4 regions of the Paenibacillus sp. S33 genome follow, and region 2 is predicted to be linked to each of the others. Evidence: a T-box and tRNA genes for the amino acid it is inferred to sense, from the RefSeq annotation. Region 2 holds a T-box; the other regions hold tRNA genes.

Region 1 (3,733 bases), 2.0 Mb from region 2:
TTACGTCAGTGGCGAAAAGAAGACGATATGCCAGGCTGTATTAGATCAAAAAGAAGCGCAAGATGTGAGAGAGCGGTTGATTTCTCGTATCGAGGTATACTTGGGGGCATAGCTCCATTAATTAAAGCCGTCATGCTGCCATAACAGAGCATAACGGCTTTTTAAGGTTTCATAAATCCTTGTGTCAGGACAGGGGGGGCCTATGCTGAAATATCTTGCAAATCCAATATCACAGGGCAGTGGTCACTGCCTGTAATATGACAATCAATGCTCGCATCCATCAAAAGCGGACGAAGTCTCTCCGAGACGAGGAAGTAATCAATCCGCCAGCCGATATTTCTTTCTCTCACCTTTGGCATGTAGGACCACCAGGAATAAACATCCGTTCGGTCAGGATAAAAGGATCTGAAGGTATCTATAAATCCGGCGTCTAGCAGCTGTGACATGCGTTCCCGTTCCTCAGGCGTGAATCCGGCATTTCCGTAGTTAGCTTTGGCATTTTTGAGGTCGATCTCCTGATGAGCTACGTTCAAGTCTCCACAAACGATGACAGGCTTCAAAGCATCCAGTTGTTGCAGGTAGCTGCGAAAACGGTCTTCCCATTCCAGTCTGTAGGGCAGTCGGGATAAGTCCCGTTTGGTATTCGGTGTGTACACATTGACGAGATAAAATTTTTCGAATTCCAGAGTTATGGTTCGGCCCTCTGGTTCTTCGTTTTCCTCAAGTCCATAATGCACAGAGAGCGGCTTGATTTTGGTGAAAATAGCCGTGCCGGAATATCCTTTTTTCTCAGCGTAATTCCAGTATTGTGTGTATTCCTCCATGTTCTCCATGAGGATTTGGCCTTCTTGAAGCTTCGTTTCCTGTACGCAAAAAATATCGGCATTTGTTTCTTTTAGATAAGTATAAAACCCTTTGGTCACACAGGCTCTTAAGCCGTTTACATTCCAAGATATTAATTTCATTTGTTAATCTCCTTGCTAATTCACGCGGTCAAGCGATGTGATTTGTGTGTCCTTTGTTGACATAAGCTTATAAATATCTTCTAACTGGACTTCAAAGGTTTTTCATCAAAATGGTCCTGAAATGGTGCAACATGATAGATGATAGCAATTTCTGCGTTTTTTTGAAAGAGTAGAGACTTGAAACCAGCGCCTAAAGTAGCGTTGGGCAGACTAATCTTTCTACATTATTTATAATGAAAAAAAGCTCCCTTGCGGAAGCTATTTTTGGTGTAATTTATCAAGAGAGATACTCTCCCTATGGTCGGCTGCGAAGTATAGGCTAACGATAGCGATGACCCGACGTTCCCCCGTGGTTTATCTCATGAGAACAAAAAAAGCCTCCATTATGGAAGCTTCTTGTTATGACGTCCCAGGAGGGATTCGAACCCCCGACCGACGGCTTAGAAGGCCGTTGCTCTATCCAGCTGAGCTACTGGGACATAAAATTCAAGCGAATATTAATATATCATATGGATAAAAGAAATTCAAGTCTTATTTTGCATATATCGCTTATTTAGGCTTTATACAGCATAAATTCTGAGTAGACGTAGTTTTTTTTGCCTTATAAAAGGGTATGTTAGAATACAGGTGAATATGTGTAAGACGAGTGGTTGGACTTCGGCTACTGTTTCTCATATAATCTACAAATACTTGAGCTTGCGAAGGAGAGGGGGTGCCTTGAATAAAGGACTCCAAGGTGACGACAAAAGAAAATAATATTGTATTGTTTCCGAAGACACTGGACTATTATCAAATTCAACTTACTGTGATGCTTGAAAACGAACGTTACGGAGAGGCGATGGCGATGCTGCGTTTTTTAATGCAGTGTCAGGGACAGGAGCAGAAGCAATACGATGAATGGAACGCTCTATTACAATGGCTGGAAGCTGCATTTCCACAGTACGCTGACAGCGGGGCGGTAACGGACGCTGTGGAAGAAGAAGTCAGTGAAGTAGAGTTAGCTCGCCGTCATGCACGCTTTAAGCAGGAGCAGGATGCAGGCTACGGCAACAAGCTGTTGCGGATGGCTATGGATGAACCCTTATCCGAACAGACGATTTTAGCGTTGGAGCAGTTGTCCTATCTGGAACTGCCAGAAATCGACGATGCCTTGCTTCGCTGGATTACGGAACGGGAAATCCATCCTTTACTTCAATTCCGTGTTCTACAGACAATGCGACGACGCGGAATGGAAGGGACGATAGAAATCAGACGGGGTGATGAACAAGCGGAAATCGACATTGAAACGGTTCCGTTACAGCCAGGTGATTTTCCAGAGTCGATTATGCGTATTTTGGAACGGGTGGCCGATCAGACTGAGGTGCACGAGCCTACACTATTCTATTTTGCACAGGAGCTGTGGTCACAGTTTGTGATGGCAGTATACGGTACGAAAGATTATAGATCAATGTTGGTGGAAGAGGACGGAATGCCGGATATTTGGGCTGCAGCACTCCATCAGACGGTTTCAGAAAGTTTGAACGGAAATAATAATGAGGAAGAAACCCGTGCTATATATGGCATTACAGATGCCCTTCGCTTCCGTTTTGAGCAGGCGTATCGGTCGATGCGACTATTCGTAGCGGCGGGAATGAACACTCCTTAATGACCGGAAACGTTTACCTGTGAAGCATTCAAAGGGCTGCTCTTGAAAAAGACAGTAATGTTAGATATACTATAGTGGTTATTTTGTGTGCGTTGATTGTAATGAAAACTAAGTGAAGATTTTGTTGGAGGGGAAAGCATAAAATGAAAGCAACTTGGGAGAAAATAGAGAAGAACCTTGGGGTTCTTGAAGTTGAGGTTGACGCGGATCGTGTAGCCGCTGCACTCGACAAAGCTTTTAATAAAGTGGCAAAACAAGTAAGTGTACCAGGATTCCGTAAAGGTAAAGTACCACGTCCTATCTTTGAAAAACGCTATGGTATTGAAAGTCTGTACCAGGATGCAATTGACATCCTGTTGCCAGAAGCTTACAGCCAAGCTGTAGAGCAAACAGACATCTTCCCGGTTGACAGCCCTGACGTTGAAATTGACCAATTTGCTAAAGGCGAATCTTTCAAATTCAAAGCAAAGGTTACTGTTAAACCTGAAGTGACTTTGGGCGATTACAAAGGCGTAGAAGTGCCTGTAAGCAAACTCGAAGTAAGCGACGAAGAACTGGCTCAAGAACTGGAGCGCCTGCAACAACGTCATGCTGAATTGGTTGTCGTTGATGAAGATGCTGCTCAATCCGGTGATACAGCTATTATTGACTTCGACGGTTCCGTGGATGGTGTACCATTCGAAGGCGGACAAGCTGAGAAGTATTCTTTGGAACTGGGCTCTAACACATTTATCCCTGGTTTTGAAGAGCAAGTGGTTGGTTTGCACACTGGCGATTCCAAGGACGTTGAAGTAACGTTCCCTGAGAACTACCATTCTGCTGACCTCGCTGGCAAACAAGCGGTATTCAAAGTGAAAGTTCACGAACTGAAACGCAAAGTTCTTCCTGAACTGGACGATGAATTTGCTAAAGATGTAAGCGAATTTGACACACTGGCTGAATTCAAGGAAGACTTGAAAAAGCAATTGTTGGATCGTAAGGAAAACGAAGCTAAAGCAGCCCGCGAGGGTGCTGTAGTGGAGAAAGTTGCTGAGAATGCAACAATCGACATTCCTGAAGCAATGGTGAAGAGCGAAGTGCAAAACATGGTTCGCGATTTCGACAACCGTTTGCGTAGCCAAGG
Region 2 (3,733 bases):
CCTTATCCAGTAGAGAGGAGACGGCTTCATATGTAGTATCACGTGGAGAAATACCGGTACCGCCTGTCAAAAGTACAGCCTCGATGTCATTCTGTGCCGCTGCTTCGGATACTAACTGCTGAATACCTTCGTAGTCATCCTTGACGATGACATATCGAACAACCTTATATCCATTGGTTTCTAGTAGATCCATGAGCAATTGTCCCCCGGTATCTGTTTCCACGGTACGTGTGTCCGAGACAGTCACAACCATGCAATTAACCTGTTGCGGGGATTCCTGTCGATGCTCCTCTACGGAAGACATATTCATTAAAATGTTCACTCCTTGATCGATGGTTAGACATACACTTTTTACAATAGAGCAATGACTGAGTGTATGCAAGTCAGAAACAGGGGCTAAAAATCCATGTGATTAATATCCTTGCACTTACATACTGGAATATAGTACACTTCCTTACATAAGTCGGGATTGTTTTGTTTTTATTTTATTGTAAGCGCGCACATCAAATGATTAAACTCAAGGATCAGCGGGTAATAGTACAGCAGGGTCAACAACTGGGAGGTAATGTAATATGAATCATTCATACCAACAATGCGTGGATGCTTGCCTGGAATGTATGAACGCTTGCAATGTATGTTACGTAGCGAGTTTGAAGGAATATGATTTAGCTATGCTGCGTGAATGTATTCGAGTGAGTAGGGAATGTGCAGAAATATGCGGATTTGCTGCTCAAATGCTGCAGCGCGGAACGGATTTTGCCGAGCAAATCTGTGAGCTGTGCGCCAAGGCCTGTGAGGTATGTGCTGCTGAATGCAGCAAGCATTCCCATGATCATTGCAAACATTGTGCAGAAGCCTGCCGTCGTTGCGTTCAGGCATGCCGCCAATTGGTGGCAGTGTAATTACATATATGGAACTAGTGCCTGAAGAGGAAATAAGGTTGCTTTCTACTGAATAGGTTTGTATAATGATTGGAATTAACGTCATGGAACGGGAGAGTAGCACCGGAGCCGTATCATTACAGCGAGCCGGAAGAGGTGGAAGCCGGTATGAGGTCCGATGTGAAGCGCACCCGGGAGACGGTTGATCCAACGAGCAGAATTTCTAGTAGATCAGCCCGGCAGACACCGTTATTAGTCATTGGAGTGAAATCGCGATTTGTGTAAGTTAGCTTTAGCTGCACAACCGATTTACGAAGAGTGGTACCGCGGGGATATTGAAGTTCTCGTCTCTTGAATTATTTCAAGAGGCGGGGGCTTTTTTTGTTAGACCTATAGAAGAAGGAGAGAGGAAAATGTTGTTGAGGATTGCTGCTCAAGCGAAATTGGGCCATACGGGCTTGGAGGAAAAAGAAATTTTATCTTTATTCGAGGTGCCTCCGCAGCCTGAATGGGGAGATGTAGCGTTTCCCTGTTTTGTGCTGGCTAAAAAGTTTCGAAAGTCTCCACAGCACATTGCAATGGAATTAGCGGAGCTAGTGAGCCATGAAGAAGGTTTAACTGCTTCAGCATCGGGTGCCTACGTAAATATAACATTGGATCGATCGGTTCATATTCCACTTCTGCTTGCTGAATTGAGCAAAGCTGATTTCCTCAGGCCCAATATCGGACACGGACAGCGGGTGGTCATTGATATGTCTTCGCCCAATATTGCTAAACCGTTTGGTATTGGTCATCTTCGCTCTACTGTTATTGGTGCTGCCTTGTATCGCATACTTGGTGAAACCGGATATGTCCCAATTAGTGTGAATCATCTTGGAGATTGGGGAACACAGTTTGGTAAGCAAATTGCGGCCTATAAAAGATGGGGAAATGAGGAGCAGCTACAGCATGATCCGATTGGTGAATCACTGAAACTGTATGTGCGTTTTCATCAGGAGGCCGAGCATGATCCGTCTTTAGAGGATGAAGGCCGCGAGTGGTTCCGACGTTTGGAACATGGGGATGCTGAGGCTCAACAACTATGGGAGTTTTTTGTTGAAGTCAGTCTGGGTGAATTTGATCGTATGTACCAGCGCCTGAACATTACATTTGACCATGTGCTGGGAGAAAGTTTTTACAATGAGAAGATGCAGGCAGTTATTGATCAATTAAGAGCAAAAGGATTGCTGGAGGAAAGTGATGGCGCGCTTGTAGTTCGTCTGGAAGACGAGGAACTGCCGCCATGTCTTATTCTAAAAAAGGATGGGACTACCATTTATCCGACACGTGATCTGGCAACAGCGATTTATCGTCATGAAGTGATGAAGGCTGATCGGTTGCTGTACGTCGTTGGTGGGGAACAGAAGCTGCATTTCCAGCAGGTGTTTGCGGTGCTGAAACATGCAGGAGAGGCATGGGCGGAGCAGTGTGAGCATGTGCCGTTTGGATTAATGCGGTTTGCGGGTAAGAAAATGTCTACAAGACGTGGAAAAGTTGTCAAACTGGAAGAGGTGCTGGATGAAGCTATAGCCCGTGCTCAAGCCATCATTACTCAGAAGAATCCCGATTTGCAGGAACAACGGGCAGTAGCAGAGGACGTTGGTATTGGAGCGATTATTTTTGGTGACTTAAAAAACAACCGGCTGAATGAAGTGGATTTTTCGTTGGAGGAGGCGCTGACCTTTGAAGGTGAGACCGGGCCTTATATGCAGTATACTCATGCGCGCATACGCAGCCTTCTGGAGAAAGCTCATGCTCGCGCCGATGTTGATGTTACTACTAATTCTAGCGACAACGCCCTTGTCCAAGATAGCCATTCTCGTGATTTGAATGACATATCGGATGAAATGTTAGGTGACGCAGGTTGGGCGCTGCTTAAGCAGTTGGATCGTTATCACGGACAACTGATACGTGCGGCTCGCCAACTGGAGCCTTCGGTTATTGCGAGATTTGCACTGGATACGGCCCAGGCATTCAACCGTTTTTACGCCAAGGAAAGGATTGTCGATGGTGGACGCTGGCGTATTCAATTGGCGGAACAAACTGCGGATATTCTGGCATGCGCGCTGCAACTTCTTGGTCTGAAAGCACCGAATCGGATGTAAGCAAAGAGAACAAAGGGGAGCGAGGTTTGCCGGCGGAATACCGCTACCCAGATCCGGTTCTTCCAAGGGGATACTGTAAAAGGTAATCTGTCACAGGCACTTTTGAGGATGTATAAAGATAGTGAGCAGAAAAGAGTTAGACGGGTTACACTAATCGCAGCTATTGCACTGTTTTGCAACCAATTTGTGCATATTTGAAACATTTGATGCTTTTATTGCGTCGGTAAGTATAGAAGCAAAGTAAACATGGAGGTGTATCTCATGAAAAAAAATAAAAGCGTGGCAGTTGCCCTGCTTGTCGTCTGCTCATTGGCTGTGGCTACGTCGGCTTCTGCTTTTCGTGATATAAAGGGAGCTGAACAGGAGAAGATCGTAAACTCACTTCAGGATAAAGGAATTATCCAAGGAATAACCAAGGATAAATTTGCACCGGATCAAACGCTCACCTATGCACAAGGAGTACATTTGGTTGTTCGTGCGATGGATCTTCAGGTAATGCCTGATTTCACAACGGGTTCCTTTGCAAACATTCCGGCTTCCGCATGGTATGCCCAGTCCTATCGGATTGCGGCCCAACACCAAATCCCTTTGTCACCAGATATTGATCCAAGCACCCGTATGACAAGAGAACAATTTGCGAATATTCTGTATAAAGCAGTGAGTGCAACGGGTGAATATCCAACTGTCCGTATGTTAATTAATGTAGCG
Region 3 (3,733 bases), on a different contig from region 2:
TGACCGTGATCGGTGCATTTGGGGATTACGGCGAGTATATTTTGAAAGTGGAATTAACAGCTGAATTACAACGGCATATTGAAAAAATTCATAATTAAAATAACCTTTTAAAAGGTGAGAAGATATATGCAAACGGAGAATGAAAATCAGAATCTTTTCGACGACGATTACTCAGATGGGATTCATAATTGCAGTGTGATGCATTTTGTCCCAAATGTGAGAATGCGGACCGTAAGAAGTATCCATATTAATCGGTTACTTTTTACATGTTGACATAAATTCATGAGTTTGAAGGCAATTATTTTCCTTCAAAAAGAAATCAAATATTAGGGGGGAATCTCTGCGCGGATAAAGCGGGAGATTTCCCCCGCTTAATTCTCGTAGACTACACAATGCTAAAAACCTTAAATGGCAAATGTATTTCAACATGTTCGAGTGTGTCACACCTATCATGGTACTTCATGAGCTGGAATGATATCAGGGATTCTTCTAGTGCAGATGAATTCATAGAACAAAAATGGATTCACCTGATTAATCAGGCTCATTTTCTAACTTACATGAAGACGAAAGGAGAAACATACGATAAGTTGCATATTATATCGTATGTGATATAATCAATGGTATATATTGAGTTTGCAAAAGATAATTCAGGACAACGTCCTGTTTTAAATGAACTAGAACGCTTGCGTAAGCAGGCCGCCGCCAACAATCCGGAAGCTATCTGGCTGTTACAGCGGATCACACGTGCTCTACAGTTTGCTCAGAGATACGGCATTCCTGAAGCTCTTATTCATAATCTAATTTCTGAAGATGATGTGGGTATTCCGTTTACGTTAGTACAGCCTGTTAAGGCACTAAAGTCTCATCAGCCTTTGTATGAGCTACGCGTAAACCAAAAGAACCGCAAAGGGGCTTTCAGAGCCATCTTTTTTACACACATTTTTGAAGGTAACCAGATATTGGTCTTCACTTACTCAGTGATGAAGATGAAGACTTCATCACCAGAATTTGATAGGGTGGTAGAGCTTACAGAACGTATGATTCCTAATTTTTTAAAAGATCCGAGTAAGTATATTAATGGTGGCTGAAAGGAGTTTTACGATGAAAAAATTAGGGCAGGACTTCGAAAACTTTATGCAGGAAGCTAAACAAATTCCTGAAGTTGAAGACTATTTAACATCTTTTTCTGTAATGGTTGGAGATATGGTGTTAGCCCGAAGAACCAAGTTAGGATGGAGTCAAGCGAAACTTGCTTCCCTTGCCGGTACTACCCAAGCTAGAATCTCCCAAATAGAAGCAGGGAGCCAGAGTGTCAAATTAGATACGATTAATCGGGTTGTGCATGCGCTTGGACTTAAAAGCGTTTCTCCCTTCTATGGGGAAGAAGCTGCAAGTAAAGAAGTGGTATATTAGAAATAAAAAACACAAGGAGTCACCTTTAAAGTGGCTCCTTGTGTTTTTTTTGAATCAATCGATAAAATAGAAATAGATCTAATAAAAAAGATACGTACGAGCAACTCATGTTTAAGACGCGCCCGCGAGGAATCGAACCTCGATCTCAGGCTCCGGAGGCCTACGTCATATCCGTTGGACCACGGGCGCATATTTTTCTTACGTGAAAACGATTATACACAAGATTCATACAAAAAACTACCCCTCTCTCGCCGCTTGGCAGCCCCAGCATTGAATTTCTGGGGATCTACATACCTTAACCCTTAGGAGACGGACGTCAAGGCTGAAATGAACGCTACGCGACCTTGACGTCCTCATTTTATCTCTACTTGACCATTTATAGCAGTAACGTGCCATTTTCCAACTAAATATTTACCTCTTTCAAGTTCTCCTAAGTAAATACCATCCCGCGTGCCAACATCCGTTTGTATAAGTTGTAATAAAAAAGCCATGAAAATCCGTTAGCAGAGTTCGTAATTGCGCCAAAAAAACTCCTAGGATGCTTGTGATTTTCGTACGGATTTGTCGGATAGGAACATAATAGATCGAACGTAATGCTGCATGTTCAGAAAGGAAGGCAATCAATGGAGAAAGTTCCGCTACAATCTATGGTTATAGATTGTAAAAAATATCTTAAATAGAAATATAAGGAAGAAAACACCGTTAGGGCGATCCATTATGAAACCTGCAGACAGAACCTAAGTGAAATCATGACCGTTCTAGGGGTAGACGTGAAATATTTCTGTACTTTGTGGTATTATAAAAGTATTACAAGATCAATGATTTTCTCTGCTGAATGGTTCAAGCGGAGAACAGCTATGCTTTTGGCATAAGTGAAATGGATGTTAAGGAAGAAAACGAACGTACGGGATACGTATGCTCTTTTCTTCCTTTTTTGCGTCCTAAAAAGCTAAAACTGTATTTTCTGTAAGTCTCCCGGTCAGGGGAACGTATAACTACGTCCCCGTCTGACCGCGGGGACTCTACGGAGGAATGATTTAAATGAAAGAACTAATTACAAGACAAGAGCAATACCAGACGGACAGTCACATGAAAGGTAGACACTTCGCAATTGTTTGCGAAAAGGAATTGCTTGGCGCCAGGAAACATCTGATAGTACAAAAGGATATGAAAATAAAAGATTACGATTTTATAGGTTTTTCTGAATGGGATGCAAAAATGTTTCCAGATCGTGAGTCACTTGAGGAAGCAATAGCCCTTAAACGGCAAGAAATGCACAATACAGCTGTTGGAAATATATTATCTGCTCCAGTTGTAGTTAAGGTATCACAGGAGCTTGATACTCTTTTAAATCTTTATAATCGAATTATTTTTTAGAAACTCCTTCGGGGGTTTCTTTTTTTGTCTCTATGTAAGTCTCCTTAATCTTGTGGTGATAAATATCTTATTCATACGTAGTACTTCCTTTTAGTGCTACTTCAATAAGTACTTCTTTACTTTCAAGATTTGATACCTCCTCTTTCAAAACCTGAAAGGGGGTCTGTCATTATTTGATACCTCCTCTCTCAAAATTTGATAGACGATTACGTTTATCAAATTTTGAGAACCCGCCTATCAAAATCTGATAGCCGTTAAAAACAGGAATTTGCGCCTCTCAAATTTTGATAGGCGAAGCATTTCAGATTTTAATACGCCGCCTCTCAAAATTTGATACCCGCTTCTCAGATTTTGAGGGGCTGCCTTTCAAAATCTGAGAAGCGGATATCAAATATAATAAAGTTGAGTTCTAATCGAAAAAACACATTAAAATTGAATTCTAAATTTACAAATTATTTATTATTGTACAGAAATTAAAGTTATATTTTGGAAAATATTATATAACGATTCACACAATTTAATTGAATGGGTTTAAAATCAGTTTGATTTTTTACTGGCGTATGAATTTCATGCTAATATATCAGAAATAAAGAAGGTATAATCATGGGGGCATGGATGTATGAAAAGTGTGGAGAATTTGGTTAACAGTATTGTCGATGAATCTGTGATTAAAGGGAAAACTTATATTTATTTAATATCAGGTACAGAGAATTCGTTCACCAGCGGATATTATAAGATTGTTGAAAATGAAGTCTCATATGTTAGTGATATAACGGTTTTTCTTTTTGAAAAATATACAAATGAGATTGGGATGATAATGAGGGGAAAGGGGATTCTTTGTATTAAAGTGGAAGCTGGAAAATTAATGGAATATAGTATTGTAAACGATATGAATCCAGAGCTTTATGATAGTGATGTCTTCGAATTGATTATCTACCAGAGA
Region 4 (3,733 bases), 2.0 Mb from region 2:
TCATTGCTGCGTTGATTTCTTCAGCAGTTACGTTTTTCTCCAGAACTGTTACCAACTCAGTCAGGGAACCAGTTGCTACTGGAACACGTTGAGCCGCGCCATCCAGTTTACCTTTCAGTTCAGGAATTACCAGACCGATGGCTTTTGCAGCACCAGTTGTGTTAGGAATGATGTTTTCAGCTGCTGCGCGAGCACGACGGAAGTCACCTTTAGCATGTGGAGCATCCAAAGTGTTTTGGTCGCCAGTGTAAGCGTGAATTGTAGTCATCAAACCTTCGATGATACCGAATTTGTCTTGCAGTGTTTTAGCCATAGGAGCCAAGCAGTTTGTTGTGCAAGAAGCACCGGAGATTACAGTTTCAGTACCGTCCAGAATTTCATGGTTTACGTTATAAACGACAGTTTTCATGTCGCCAGTAGCTGGAGCGGAAATAACAACTTTTTTAGCGCCGCCTTTCAAATGTTTCTCAGCAGCTTCTTTAGTTGTGAAGAAACCAGTGCATTCCAGAACGATATCTACACCCAGGTCTCCCCAAGGCAGTTCTTCAGGGTTGCGGTTAGCCAAAACTTTAACTTCTTTACCGTTTACTTTGAAGAAGCCGTCATGTACTTCTACTTCTCCTTGGAAAGTACCTTGTGTTGTATCATATTTCAACAAATGTGCCAACATTTTGGAATCTGTCAAGTCATTGATTGCTACTACTTCAATACCTTCCACGTTTTGAATCCGGCGGAAAGCAAGGCGTCCAATACGTCCGAAACCGTTAATACCAACTTTAACTGTCATGAGTGAGTTCCTCCCAAAGTTCGTTTAGTTTAGTTTTATATATTCAAGACAGACCCGAAAGCCCGTCAAGACAACACCATTCATAAATCCATCTTAACCATTTAAGTAATGACTTACAATCTCGGCAGCAGCGCCTTCGTCGGTGACTAGAATGTCTTCTTGTCCGAAACGCAGTACCGCATGAATAGCGGCCGCCTTGCTCTTGCCTCCAGCTACGCCTAGAACCGTATCGGTACGCCTGATGTCCTCTAATCGAAGTCCAAGCGTCAGCATTCTGTGAACAACGACGCCATCTTCGTTAAAGTAGTAACCAAACGATTCGGCAACGGCCCCCTCACTGCTGATCTGGGCAAAGGTTTCGGGATCAAGTTTACGTCTATGTGCCATCGCTATGGCGTTGCCTATCCCGTGAATGATGATACGACTCTCGCGAATCAGGTTCAATATATCCTGAATGTTCGTATCTTCAAGCAAGGAGTTGTAAGCATGATTGCTGAGCAAATCCGGTACATGGAGCAGACGGTATTGAGCGCCTACCTTGCGAGCCATTGTGGAAGCAATTGTGTTGGCCTGCATTTCCATGCTTTCTCCCAAACCCCCGCGTGCCGGTACAAACCACCCACCCTTAAGTGGGCCATTAGAAGGTAGTGCCAGTTGTTCCGCCACGTCGGCAATCGTCGTGCCACCTGTTACAGCGACCACATCCTCGTCGTCCATAACACTCAGCAACGCTTTTGCTCCAGCGCGCCCCAGCTCCTGCTTTGTTAACGGAGAAGCATCCGAATCCCCTGGAACGACAACCACCTTCCTCAAACCATAGGCTTGACGAATCTGGTCCTCCAATTGGGACAGGCCGAACAAGTTGTTCGCAATCGGCTCCAGCTGTTCCAGCAGATCCAGTCCTGCTTTGCTCACCTTCATGCCTACACTCTCAATCTCAATTAGCCCTTGAGCTTTAAGAAGATCGGTTTCGGCGCGCAACACGCGCTCAGTCATGTTCAGTGAAGCTGCCAGTGTTCTGCGTCCAACAACATCGGACAGCATAATCTGATGCAGGATCGTGTACCTTTTTTTCAAAACATCCATGAGGTCGGGCAGAAGCTGCTTCTGTATTTCTAATATCTTTCGCATGCTTTCCACTCCCGCACACTTCTAAGTTCTGTCTCTAATGCTCTATCTCTAACTGGTCTTAAAATGTCCCGGGATAACTTTTTAAGTCCCACGTATATCTTAACCAATATTTGCTCCACATGCAAGTCTATCTGAACCTATATTTCTCAACCATTTGCCTGAATATGCGCATTTAATAAAAGCTTGCAATTCACTGCTGTATATCATATAATCATCTTTGTTTCCAATTAGCTGTTTAATTAGTTAGTTGTTTGCATTGATTGAACTATGCGCCCGTGGTCCAACGGATATGACGTAGGCCTCCGGAGCCTGAGATCGAGGTTCGATTCCTCGCGGGCGCGCCATTTTAAATGAACGCATAAATGCTTCTACATAATGTTTTAACCAATAAGAGCGCTGAGGGCTCTTTTTTTTAATCATTAGTTTGACTTTCTTTGACTTTTTGTTTGAAATTGTTTATCATGTGGTTAATACGGTAACAGTTTATAAATAAGGGACGTGTAATCGGCATGTCCACCAAATCCACTAACGATATTTAAGGGAGGTTTTTTGACGTGAGCTATGTTCCTATGGTAGTAGAACAAAGTAACCGCGGCGAACGCGCCTATGACATTTATTCCAGACTGTTGAAGGATCGCATTATTTTGTTAGGCTCGGACGTCAATGACGTTGTAGCCAACTCTATTATTGCGCAAATGCTGTTTTTGGCTGCCGAAGATCCTGAAAAAGATATTCACTTGTATATTAACAGTCCTGGCGGTTCCATTACAGCTGGTATGGCCATTTTCGATACGATGCAATACATTAAACCTGACGTATCTACGATTTGCGTAGGTATGGCGGCTTCCATGGGCGCGTTCTTGCTGAATGCAGGCGCCAAAGGTAAACGTTTCGCTTTGCCAAACAGTGAAATTATGATTCACCAACCACTCGGTGGTGCACAAGGCCAGGCAACGGATATTGAAATCCGTGCACGCCGCATTCTGAAAATGCGTGACAAATTGAACCGCATTCTCGCAGATCGCACAGGCCAACCACTGGAGCGCATTGAAAAAGACACAGACCGTGACTACTTCATGTCGGCTGATGATGCCAAGGAATACGGTATTATTGATAAAGTGCTAACTAGCTCCTCTCCAGAAGGTGTATAAGAGAAGAAATTCGCCTCTCGATAGCTGGTAAATGAAAAAGCTGCCCCGGATGTTCTTATCCGGTAGGCAGCTTTTTTTGCTTTATTGTTTTTTTAGGTTACAGACAATTGGAATTATTTACTCCTACTATTCACGCTGTCCCGCAAAAGGCTTTCCGCCTTGTGGCAGCAGTTGACCGAACGAGTAGGTGAACTCTGGAATTCCATACGCGTATGGCGCATAATCATACAAATCAAACACGATTGTTACTCCACTGTTTGTTACATAAAAATTCTGATCTGCCGCCAGCTCTTTAAATTTCTCGAATCCTTCTCCAGCCTGAAGCGCATCGATTTTTTTCTTCAAATCAGCATTGAGGAACTTTTTGTAGTTCGGATTTGCCTTCAATACGTCAGACAATTGCAGCAGTTTACCATCAGCGAGCGAGAACGTATATCCTTTACGTACCGTCATGCCATGTGCGCCACCCGTATACGAGTAATCCTGCATAATCACACTCAGAATACCATCATTGTTATAGGAAATTGCAAAATCATTTCCGAACTCATACGGTCTTTCTGTTGTAGCCTCTCCCTCAGCCATCATCTTTTTACCTGCTGCCAATATACCCTCTGCATGCTTTTTAAGCACATTGTTAATGGCCTGTTGAGACTCAGGATTCAGT

What was found. The T-box of region 2 lies ahead of argS (arginine--tRNA ligase). A T-box ahead of a tRNA ligase gene usually reads a tRNA of that ligase, here a tRNA-Arg.
Region 1: it encodes a tRNA-Arg, which carries the amino acid that the T-box ahead of argS (arginine--tRNA ligase) is inferred to sense. The anticodon was not compared.
Region 3: it encodes a tRNA-Arg, which carries the amino acid that the T-box ahead of argS (arginine--tRNA ligase) is inferred to sense. The anticodon was not compared.
Region 4: it encodes a tRNA-Arg, which carries the amino acid that the T-box ahead of argS (arginine--tRNA ligase) is inferred to sense. The anticodon was not compared.

The regions. Positions count from the first base shown of each region.
Region 1 covers NZ_JBSIEZ010000001.1:4,211,477-4,215,209, reverse strand. Annotated here, with positions in the region: partial or broken gene ACWGXJ_RS19165 (hypothetical protein) at 1-112, shown strand, start outside; gene ACWGXJ_RS19160 (exodeoxyribonuclease III) at 201-965, opposite strand; tRNA gene ACWGXJ_RS19155 (tRNA-Arg) at 1,371-1,444, opposite strand; gene ACWGXJ_RS19150 (hypothetical protein) at 1,702-2,610, shown strand; gene tig (trigger factor) at 2,754-3,733, shown strand, end outside.
Region 2 covers NZ_JBSIEZ010000001.1:2,223,155-2,226,887, forward strand. Annotated here, with positions in the region: gene ACWGXJ_RS10555 (MogA/MoaB family molybdenum cofactor biosynthesis protein) at 1-310, opposite strand, end outside; gene ACWGXJ_RS10560 (four-helix bundle copper-binding protein) at 573-902, shown strand; T-box leader at 978-1,236, shown strand; gene argS (arginine--tRNA ligase) at 1,295-3,025, shown strand; gene ACWGXJ_RS10570 (S-layer homology domain-containing protein) at 3,287-3,733, shown strand, end outside.
Region 3 covers NZ_JBSIEZ010000002.1:226,607-230,339, forward strand. Annotated here, with positions in the region: gene ACWGXJ_RS26110 (hypothetical protein) at 1-98, shown strand, start outside; gene ACWGXJ_RS26115 (hypothetical protein) at 618-1,088, shown strand; gene ACWGXJ_RS26120 (helix-turn-helix domain-containing protein) at 1,102-1,413, shown strand; tRNA gene ACWGXJ_RS26125 (tRNA-Arg) at 1,531-1,602, opposite strand; gene ACWGXJ_RS26130 (Spo0E family sporulation regulatory protein-aspartic acid phosphatase) at 2,455-2,790, shown strand; gene ACWGXJ_RS26135 (ankyrin repeat domain-containing protein) at 3,410-3,733, shown strand, end outside.
Region 4 covers NZ_JBSIEZ010000001.1:216,229-219,961, reverse strand. Annotated here, with positions in the region: gene gap (type I glyceraldehyde-3-phosphate dehydrogenase) at 1-787, opposite strand, end outside; gene ACWGXJ_RS00980 (sugar-binding transcriptional regulator) at 881-1,918, opposite strand; tRNA gene ACWGXJ_RS00975 (tRNA-Arg) at 2,188-2,262, shown strand; gene clpP (ATP-dependent Clp endopeptidase proteolytic subunit ClpP) at 2,473-3,069, shown strand; gene ACWGXJ_RS00965 (PdaC/SigV domain-containing protein) at 3,196-3,733, opposite strand, start outside.